2 regions of the Thiorhodovibrio winogradskyi genome follow, and region 2 is predicted to be linked to the other one. Evidence: predicted binding sites of a transcription regulator. Region 2 holds the regulator's gene; the other holds the start of a gene.
What was found. The regulator FliA, encoded in region 2, starts transcription of late flagellar genes. The targets are predictions, from matches to a motif close to GCTAAAGTTNNNNNNNNNNCNGCCGATA.
Positions count from the first base shown of each region.

Region 1 (3,972 bases), 2.0 Mb from region 2:
GGCGGCGGATCTCTCCGAACAGATATCCTTGGCGGGCAAGGAGGCATCCGGTACCGGCAACATGAAGTTTTCCATGAACGGCGCCCTAACCATCGGCACGCTGGATGGCGCCAATGTCGAAATCCGCGAGGAAGTAGGAGCGGAGAATTTCTTTTTGTTTGGCATGACAGCGGCTGAAGTCCAGCGGCGCCAAGCCGAGGGTTATGACCCTTATCAGATTTACAGCACGAACGCGCAGGTAAAGTCCCTGCTTGATCTCATCGCCTCGGGCCTGTTCTCCCATGGCGATGCTGGGCTCTTTCAGCCACTGGTTGAGAACCTGATGTATCAGGATCCCTTCATGGTGCTAGCGGATTTCCACGACTATGTCGAATGCCAGCGGAAAGTGGCCGATGCCTATGGCGATCCGCGCCATTGGACACGCATGTCGATCTTGAACGTGGCGCGCATCGGTAAGTTTTCCTCTGATCGTGCGATTCAGGAATATGCCGAGCGAATTTGGCAGGTGGAGCCAGAACCGGTTAGCTTATAGTGGCGAATCAATTCGCCGACCTTTTTGATCGGGGCGAATCAATTCGCCAACCTTTTTGATCGGGGCGAATCAATTCGCCAACCTTTTTGATCGGGGCGAATCAATTCGCCAACCTTTTTGATCGGGGCGAATCAATTCGCCCCTAGGACTAGAGCACCGGCTAGGGCGCCGCCGACTCCTAATTGCTGACCGGTTGTTCGGTCTGAGACTGGCTGACGTTGCTCAGCAAGTCATTGAGATTAGCCTGCATACGCTCGCGACTCTCGGGTGGCGCCTCGCGCATGCGGCTGTCCTGCTCGACCAGTCCGCGCATGATGCCCGCACCAACTTCGCGTGGATTCTCGAGGAAATCCAGCATCGACTCATTGAAACTCTCGCGCATCTCGTTCATCAACTGCCCAAGACGCATTCCGGGTCGCTGCTCCTCGGCCGGCGTGTCGATCTGCTGGGTCTGACGATAGGCCTGGGCTGCGGTGTATTGCCGCGACTGGCTCATGTTGATTTCAAAGGAGGCGATCTGGGAACCGTCGAAGCTTAGGCCGCCGGCCTGATCGAAGGCTTTTTGCACGTCGCCGCCAAAAAAGTCATCGGCCATCTGGCCAACGTCCCGCACGAAGTCGCTCAGAGCGGTTCTTTCCTCCTCGCTCAGACTGCCGCCTTCAAAGCTGAAGGAATAGCCGACCGATTCACTGCGACTCATTGAGTATGCCGCGGCGCTGTTGCCATTGCTGTCGGCATAGGCAGAGGCGCCAGACGAGAACTCGCTGCTTTGGTCAAATTTTAGCGTGATTTCATCGCCGTCCTGCGTCCGTACTTGCATCTCGAAGGACGACGCGCCAGAGAAGCGCTCAGCCATTGAGAGTGCTGCACTGCCACTGCCATTCACCTCAAGTTGCTCGCGGCGACGGCTGGGGTCGAGTTCGGCCAAAGCCTCGCGCGTGAGCTTCGCGGTTTCGTCCACATCCTCGGCAATCTTGCCTTGCAGCAGGTTCATGCCCTCCAGCATATCCCGCGCCTCGGCCATACCCCGCTCCATGCCGCTTAGGGCGCTGTCAAAAAGCGATTGGACTTCCTTGTCGCCGCGGCCTTGAGCGCGCGCGTTCTCGAGCCCACGGCCAACAAAGGAGCCGATACGCTCAGCAATGGCTGCGGGCGAGAAATCAGCCGGGTCACGCTTTTCAAGGTCGGCGACATCGACGCCCGGAATCCGCTCGACCAAGCGGGTCATCAGACTGTCCTGAAGCTTGGCCATGGCCGCTCCGGCCGCGCCGCCAGATTGTGCACGATAGGCCTCATCGCGCCTCTGAGCGCCTTCAACGTTAGAATCCTGCGCGCGACCGGGATTGACCTGGCCTTGCATCAGGGGGTTCATAAAGCTGGCGGAAGGATTGAAGGAAATCACTGTCGACTCCACGGCTGTGCGCCGGTCATGACAAGATTTTGGCCGGGAGCAGCATATCCCGACCGGGAACTCGTTACATAAAGCAGATAACGACCATCACCAAGTCGGCTTGAGAAAAATATTTTGCAAGATTGTCGGCTTTTTGCCGATTCATGCGCAGTGGCTCGAGGCAGCGATTCAGTCGCTCTTTTTACGTCGGGTCAAAGCGCCTTTGCTGGTGGATGATTCTAACACCGGCAGCACATCACGCGTCTCGGCCAGCATCAGCCCAGGTTCGGATTCTTCCAGCCGCGCCCGCAGACGCCGCTCCTGACGCACCCGCACTCCATAACCAAGTGCCGCGCCGCCAGCAGTCGCCACGGTGAGGAGCCCCACCGTCATGAACTGGGCCACCATCATGGCGACACCAACCCCGGCCATGCCACCCACCGCAAGTCCCGTGCGCAACTTGATGCCGGCGTTGCCCTTCATTTTTGTCTGTTTAGCGGTCATCTTGGAACGCTGGCGCTCGGCCTCAAGGCGGATTTTCTCGCGCTCACGCGCATGGCGCTGCTGAGCGCGCGACAGTGCCTTGTCACTAACATGGCCGGCGATTGACTCAAACCACAGGGTCACCAGCACGCCAGAGCTGGAGCCCAACGCCACGAACAGCGGCCAAGTCATGGCAATATCGGTTTGCAGCGCCGTATAGGTCACCAGGACGGTCACGGCCTGAAGCACCAAGGTACCAATCAAGAACCGAAACAAACTACCCAGACGATGGCCAAACATTGCAGACTCCGTATTGATAGACCTTGGAAGGAGAAGGCGATTGAAGAATCCAAAATCCAAGCAGCGAGGCTAAGCGCGGCGAGAGGCTATGCATCAGCCTCCGTGCTTGGATTTCGCACCTATTGTTGCTTGGCCCGTGGCAGACTCAAGCAAGTACAGCCACTGCTCATCGCCGTGATTTCCCGACGAATGGCCCAAGCGAGCGAGGCGCTGACGCAGTTCTACCAAAGCGGCATCCGCTTCTGCCGCAGCCTCCGAGACTCTGCGATCATAGGCATCAACCACGGGATAAAGATACTCCGGCCCCATGTTGCTCAAGTCCGTCAGCAGCACATCGCTATCCTGCGCTGGCACCAGATCAAAGACGGTCCGCGAGATCAAAAAGGGGCCCGGCGCGGACCTTAACCGATCCGCCAGCGCAAGATGCTGGCGTTGAGCAAGCCAGGCGGCCAGTGCCTCGCGCGCCGCATCAGCCAATTCGGGCGCGCTGCGTTCGGTGAGGGGCAGGGACTCGAGCCCGGCATATACAGGGATCAGGAACTCATGCCGCGTGGATGACTCGCCATGGCTAGAGACCTCGCCGGTACTGATGACACCCGTGCTGATGACATAAGTATCGATCAGCCGCAGAAGCTCTAGCTCAGTGTGGCCCCATGGCCGCGTTTGCTGACTGCCCTGCCCGTCGCCGACTCCATAAAGCACATAGGTATGGACAGCACCCGGGCGATATTCACTCCCCATCCTGAGACGCTCAGCCGCTGATAGTGGCGGAAAAATAGCCAGAGTATCGCCGCGCTCGCCATGAGGCCAGAAGCTGTCGCGCCCCCAACCCCCAGACTGCTGAACAGATGCGTGCTGGCCAGACTCCTGCTGATCAGTCCCCCGCGGATCTGGCACCACGACCTCAGCAGCGCCGTTCCCCACGGAGGTATCCGTCGGCTCAGGCGATTTTGGCACATGTCCGCACGCGGACAGCAGCAGCGAGAGACCGATCAGCATCAGACAGAGGTGCATCAAGTCACCCCAAGACGGCGCCCAACAAGCGCGTTTTGACGGCAATACGCGCGGGAACAGAGCACCTTGGAAACATGACCAACGACTGTACATGATTGACTGGTATCCTCTCCTGACGCTCATCGTGCGGCACCGCCCCGGAGAATAAAACAGCTGTTTTACGGTCGCGAGGAATGGGTGAGGCGGACCCTGATGCGCTGCCACAAAAAAATCCTGGCAGGCGATGCGCCAAGGCGCCTTCCTGCTTCGGGCG
Region 1 is NZ_CP121472.1:1,826,634-1,830,605, reverse strand. Features, by position in the region: gene Thiowin_RS08110 (glycogen/starch/alpha-glucan phosphorylase) at 1-532, shown strand, start outside; gene Thiowin_RS08105 (DUF5610 domain-containing protein) at 711-1,892, opposite strand; gene Thiowin_RS08100 (hypothetical protein) at 2,112-2,705, opposite strand; gene Thiowin_RS08095 (hypothetical protein) at 2,799-3,719, opposite strand.
Region 1: Thiowin_RS08105 (DUF5610 domain-containing protein) is a predicted target of FliA. The motif match lies at 1,950-1,977, and genes of this name have one in related genera.

Region 2 (3,972 bases):
AGCGCGGTGGCATGCTGGCGCTGGTCGGGCCAACTGGCGTGGGCAAAACCACCACCATCAGTCGCCTGGCCATGCGCCAGATTCGCCGCATGGGGCGCGACGCCATCAGCCTGGTCACCCTAGATCGCCAGCGCTTGGGCGCCTATAAGCAACTCCAGGCGTTTGGCCAGATGGCCGGGGTTCCGGTCATGCTCCTTGAGAGCGAGCGCGAGTTGGCCGATCTGGCGGTGCGATCTGGCGAAGGCCGCCTGGTACTGGTGGATACCGCCGGGCAGTCAGCGCGCGATGTGGCCGAACAGCGTTTGTTCGCGCAGATTCGCTCCGAAATCGATCTGGAAACTTGGCTGGTGCTCGCCGCCACCCATCAGGGGCGAATTTTGCGCCAGGTGTTGCAAGCCTTTCAGGGGAGCGCTCCGAGCGCATTGGTGCTGACCAAGGTCGACGAAGCTGAACAGCTTGGCGAGACTCTGTCCGTGTTGCTCGAGCAGCGCCTCGGGCTCACTTTCTACAGCGATGGCCAGGGGCTTGGTGAACACTTCCATGCCGTCGACACGCTCTATCTGACGCGTTTGGCATTGCGCGAAACACCACTGCTGCGCACTGGCTCCATGCGCGCGTCAGCCGAGCGCGCGGCGACGCGTCCACTGGGTTCGGCGCCCATCGCTGATCGCCTTGGCCCGCTGGATCAGGGTATGATCCTCGAGTCGGTGGTTCCATTTAGGAAGAGCGCTCATGTCGGCCTATGAGTCCGGGCTGAAAATTCTCGCCATCGCCAGCGGTAAAGGTGGCGTTGGCAAAACCAATGTGTCGGTCAACCTGGCCGTGGCCCTGGCCCGGCTGGGCCGGCGCGTCATGCTGTTCGACGCCGACCTGGGCCTTGCCAATGCCGATCTGCTGCTCGGACTGCGTCCCGAGCGCACCCTGCATCACCTGGTTAGCGGCGAGGTCGAGGAGTTGAAAGACGTCATGGTGGAAGGGCCCGAGGGCATCCTGTTGATTCCCTCCGCATCGGGCATCGCATCCATGGCTAACCTAAGCGCGGCCGAGCATGCCGGGCTGATCCGCGCCTTCAGCTCGTATCGCGACCCTCTTGACGTGTTGATCGTCGATACCGCCGCCGGAGTGCAGGAATCGGTCACCAGTTTTTGCAAGGCGGTGCAGGAGGTGCTGGTGGTGGTCTGCGACGAGCCAGCCTCCATGACCGACGCCTATGCATTGATGAAAGTGCTGCATCAGGATCACGGCTTGCGTCGCTTCCATCTGGTTTGCAACATGATGGCCAGTGCCGAGGCCGCGCGCCGTCTGGCGCAAAAATTGTCCACGGTGCTGACCCAGTATTTGCCCGAGGTGGTGGTGGATGTCTCGGCCACCATCCCGCTTGATGAGCATCTGCGCCGGGCTGTGCGCAAGCGCGTACCAGTGGTGAGTCTGTATCCGGAAAGTCCCGCGGCGCGGGCCTTTAATGATCTGGCTCGGCGGGTCGACGGCTGGAAAACCGCTCGAGGGGGCGGCGGTCTTGGTTTCTTTGTCGAGCGCATGCTCGAACAGGCCTGAGTCACTGGCGCGGTCGCACCCTGAGAGAGCTGCTCCATGATCCGCCGTTTCATGATGCTGGAGTGGACAGGACCATGAGCCTGACCGCGAATCAGCGGCGGCATGTCCCGGCGTGGTGTCGTGCGACGGGCATTAGCCTGGCTGTCAGGCTTGGCCTTTTGGTCCTTTTTTCGGGCTACAATGCCAAAGACTGACATCGATCAAGTCGAGCACTGGGAGGCATGACCTTGCACCCGTCATGACCGCAAAGCGACCCCTTCAAGGCTATCGAAGCGATGCCGACGCGCAGTCGCCCGAGCAGCTCGTAACCGAACACGTCGACCTGGTGCGGCGGATCGCGCATCACCTGATGGCGCGCCTGCCTGCTTCGGTGCAGGTCGATGATTTGATTCAATCAGGTATGATTGGCCTGATTGAGGCTGCGCGACAGTTTCAGGGCGGGCAGGGCGCCACCTTTGCTACCTACGCCGGGATTCGAATACGCGGCGCCATGATCGATGAACTGCGGCGGTCGGATTGGGCGCCGCGCTCGGTGCATCGCAACAGCCGTCGGATTGCCGAGGCCATTCAGCGCGTCGAGGCGCGCGAGGGGCGTGCCGCGCGTGATCGAGAAATTGCCTCCGAGTTGGATGTTGGTTTGGATGAATTCCATGCCATGCTCCAGGACAACGCGGGCGTGCATCTGCTGGGTCTGGATGAACTCTTCGGTCAAGATCAAGATCCTGATCGCTTGTTGCCAGCCGATGGTTTGACGCCGATTGAGTCACTTGAGCGCGACGATTTTCGCGACGCTTTGGCGGAAGCCCTTGCCAGTCTGCCCGAGAAGGAGCGACTGGTGTTGGCGCTCTACTACAACGAGGAATTGAATTTGCGCGAGATCGGTGCTGTGATGGGAATAACAGAATCCCGTGTGTGCCAGATCCGCAGTCAGTCTGTTCATAGACTAAGGGCGCGCCTGCAGGATTGGGTGGGCTCGGGGACCGGAATCTGAACTGCTGGCGTTGGTTTGTGGTCTTCATCTAATTACTAATCGAGTTGGTTTGGAGCTGAAAGTGGATAAAGGCATGAAAATTCTCATCGTGGATGATTTTTCCACGATGCGTCGTATCATCAAGAATCTCCTGCGCGAGCTCGGGTTCAGCAACACCATGGAAGCCGATGATGGCAGCACCGCGCTGCCAATGCTGAAAAACGGCGATTTCAACTTCCTGGTGACCGACTGGAATATGCCCAACATGCAAGGCATTGAGCTTCTCAAGGCCATTCGCGCGGATGAGCGTCTCAAGAGTTTGCCAGTGCTAATGGTCACGGCTGAGGCCAAGCGCGAACAGATCATGGAGGCGGCGCAAGCCGGGGTGAATGGCTATATCGTCAAACCCTTCACGGCCGAAACGTTGAAAGAAAAGATCGATAAAATCTTTGAGCGGCTCGAAGGCTGACATTGTTCACTGCGGGTGCCCTGGCTTTACCACTGGTTCCGGAGCAGCAAGAAAATCATGCCACATCAGAATGAAGCAACACAGGCACGTCAACTCGAGTTGGCGCGCCTGCTGGTCGAGCAACTCGAGTCAGGGCAGGTCGATGAAGCTGGCCTGACCATTCAACGCCTGGGAGCCCCCTATGAGCGCGAGTTGTTCGAGGAGCTTGGGCGCCTCACCCGCGAACTTCACGACGCCCTGCGCAGCTTCCGTGACGACTCCCGCCTGATCGAAATCACCCGGTCCGAATTTCCAGATGCCAAGCAGCGCCTGAATCACGTCATTACCATGACCGAGCAGGCCACCCACCGTACCCTAAATGCGGTGGAGACCGGGCTGCCCATTGCCGAGGCGCTGCATGCTGAATCCGCGCGCTTCGCCGGGAGCTGGACCGAGTTTCGCGGTCGCAAGTTGAGTGTCGAGCAGTTTCGCGAATTGACCCGTGAGCTCGACGAATTCCTGCGCCAAACCACTGATCAAACCAAGCAGCTTGGCAGCCTGATGTCCGAGATCATGATGGCGCAGGACTTCCAGGATCTGACGGGCCAGATCATTGCCCGCGTCATCAAGTTGGTGCAGGAGGTCGAGGGGAATCTGGTCGGGCTGGTGCGCCTCTCGGGCGAACGCCTGGAGCCCGAAAAGCTCCAGTCGGCTGCTGCTGCCGCTGCTGCCAAGCCGGAACTGGACAGTTTCAAGCCAGTCGGCCCTGCTGTGCCGAATACCAAGGACACCGAGGCGGATGTGATGTCCAGCCAGGATGATGTCGATGCGCTGCTCTCGAGCCTTGGGTTCTAAGCCCTTTGCCAGGAAATAACAGCGTCATTTTCCTCGGATGGCGCACCAAGTCAGCTCCACGGGCAACCGGACGTCTCCCGACATCGCGGGAATGCATGAGCTTCATTAGTAAGAGTAAGGGCCATGGCCATCGACCCGAATGACG
Region 2 is NZ_CP121472.1:5,275,374-5,279,345, reverse strand. Features, by position in the region: gene flhF (flagellar biosynthesis protein FlhF) at 1-746, shown strand, start outside; gene Thiowin_RS24175 (MinD/ParA family protein) at 733-1,554, shown strand; gene Thiowin_RS24170 (RNA polymerase sigma factor FliA) at 1,793-2,545, shown strand; gene cheY (chemotaxis response regulator CheY) at 2,619-2,993, shown strand; gene Thiowin_RS24160 (protein phosphatase CheZ) at 3,051-3,827, shown strand; gene Thiowin_RS24155 (chemotaxis protein CheA) at 3,951-3,972, shown strand, end outside.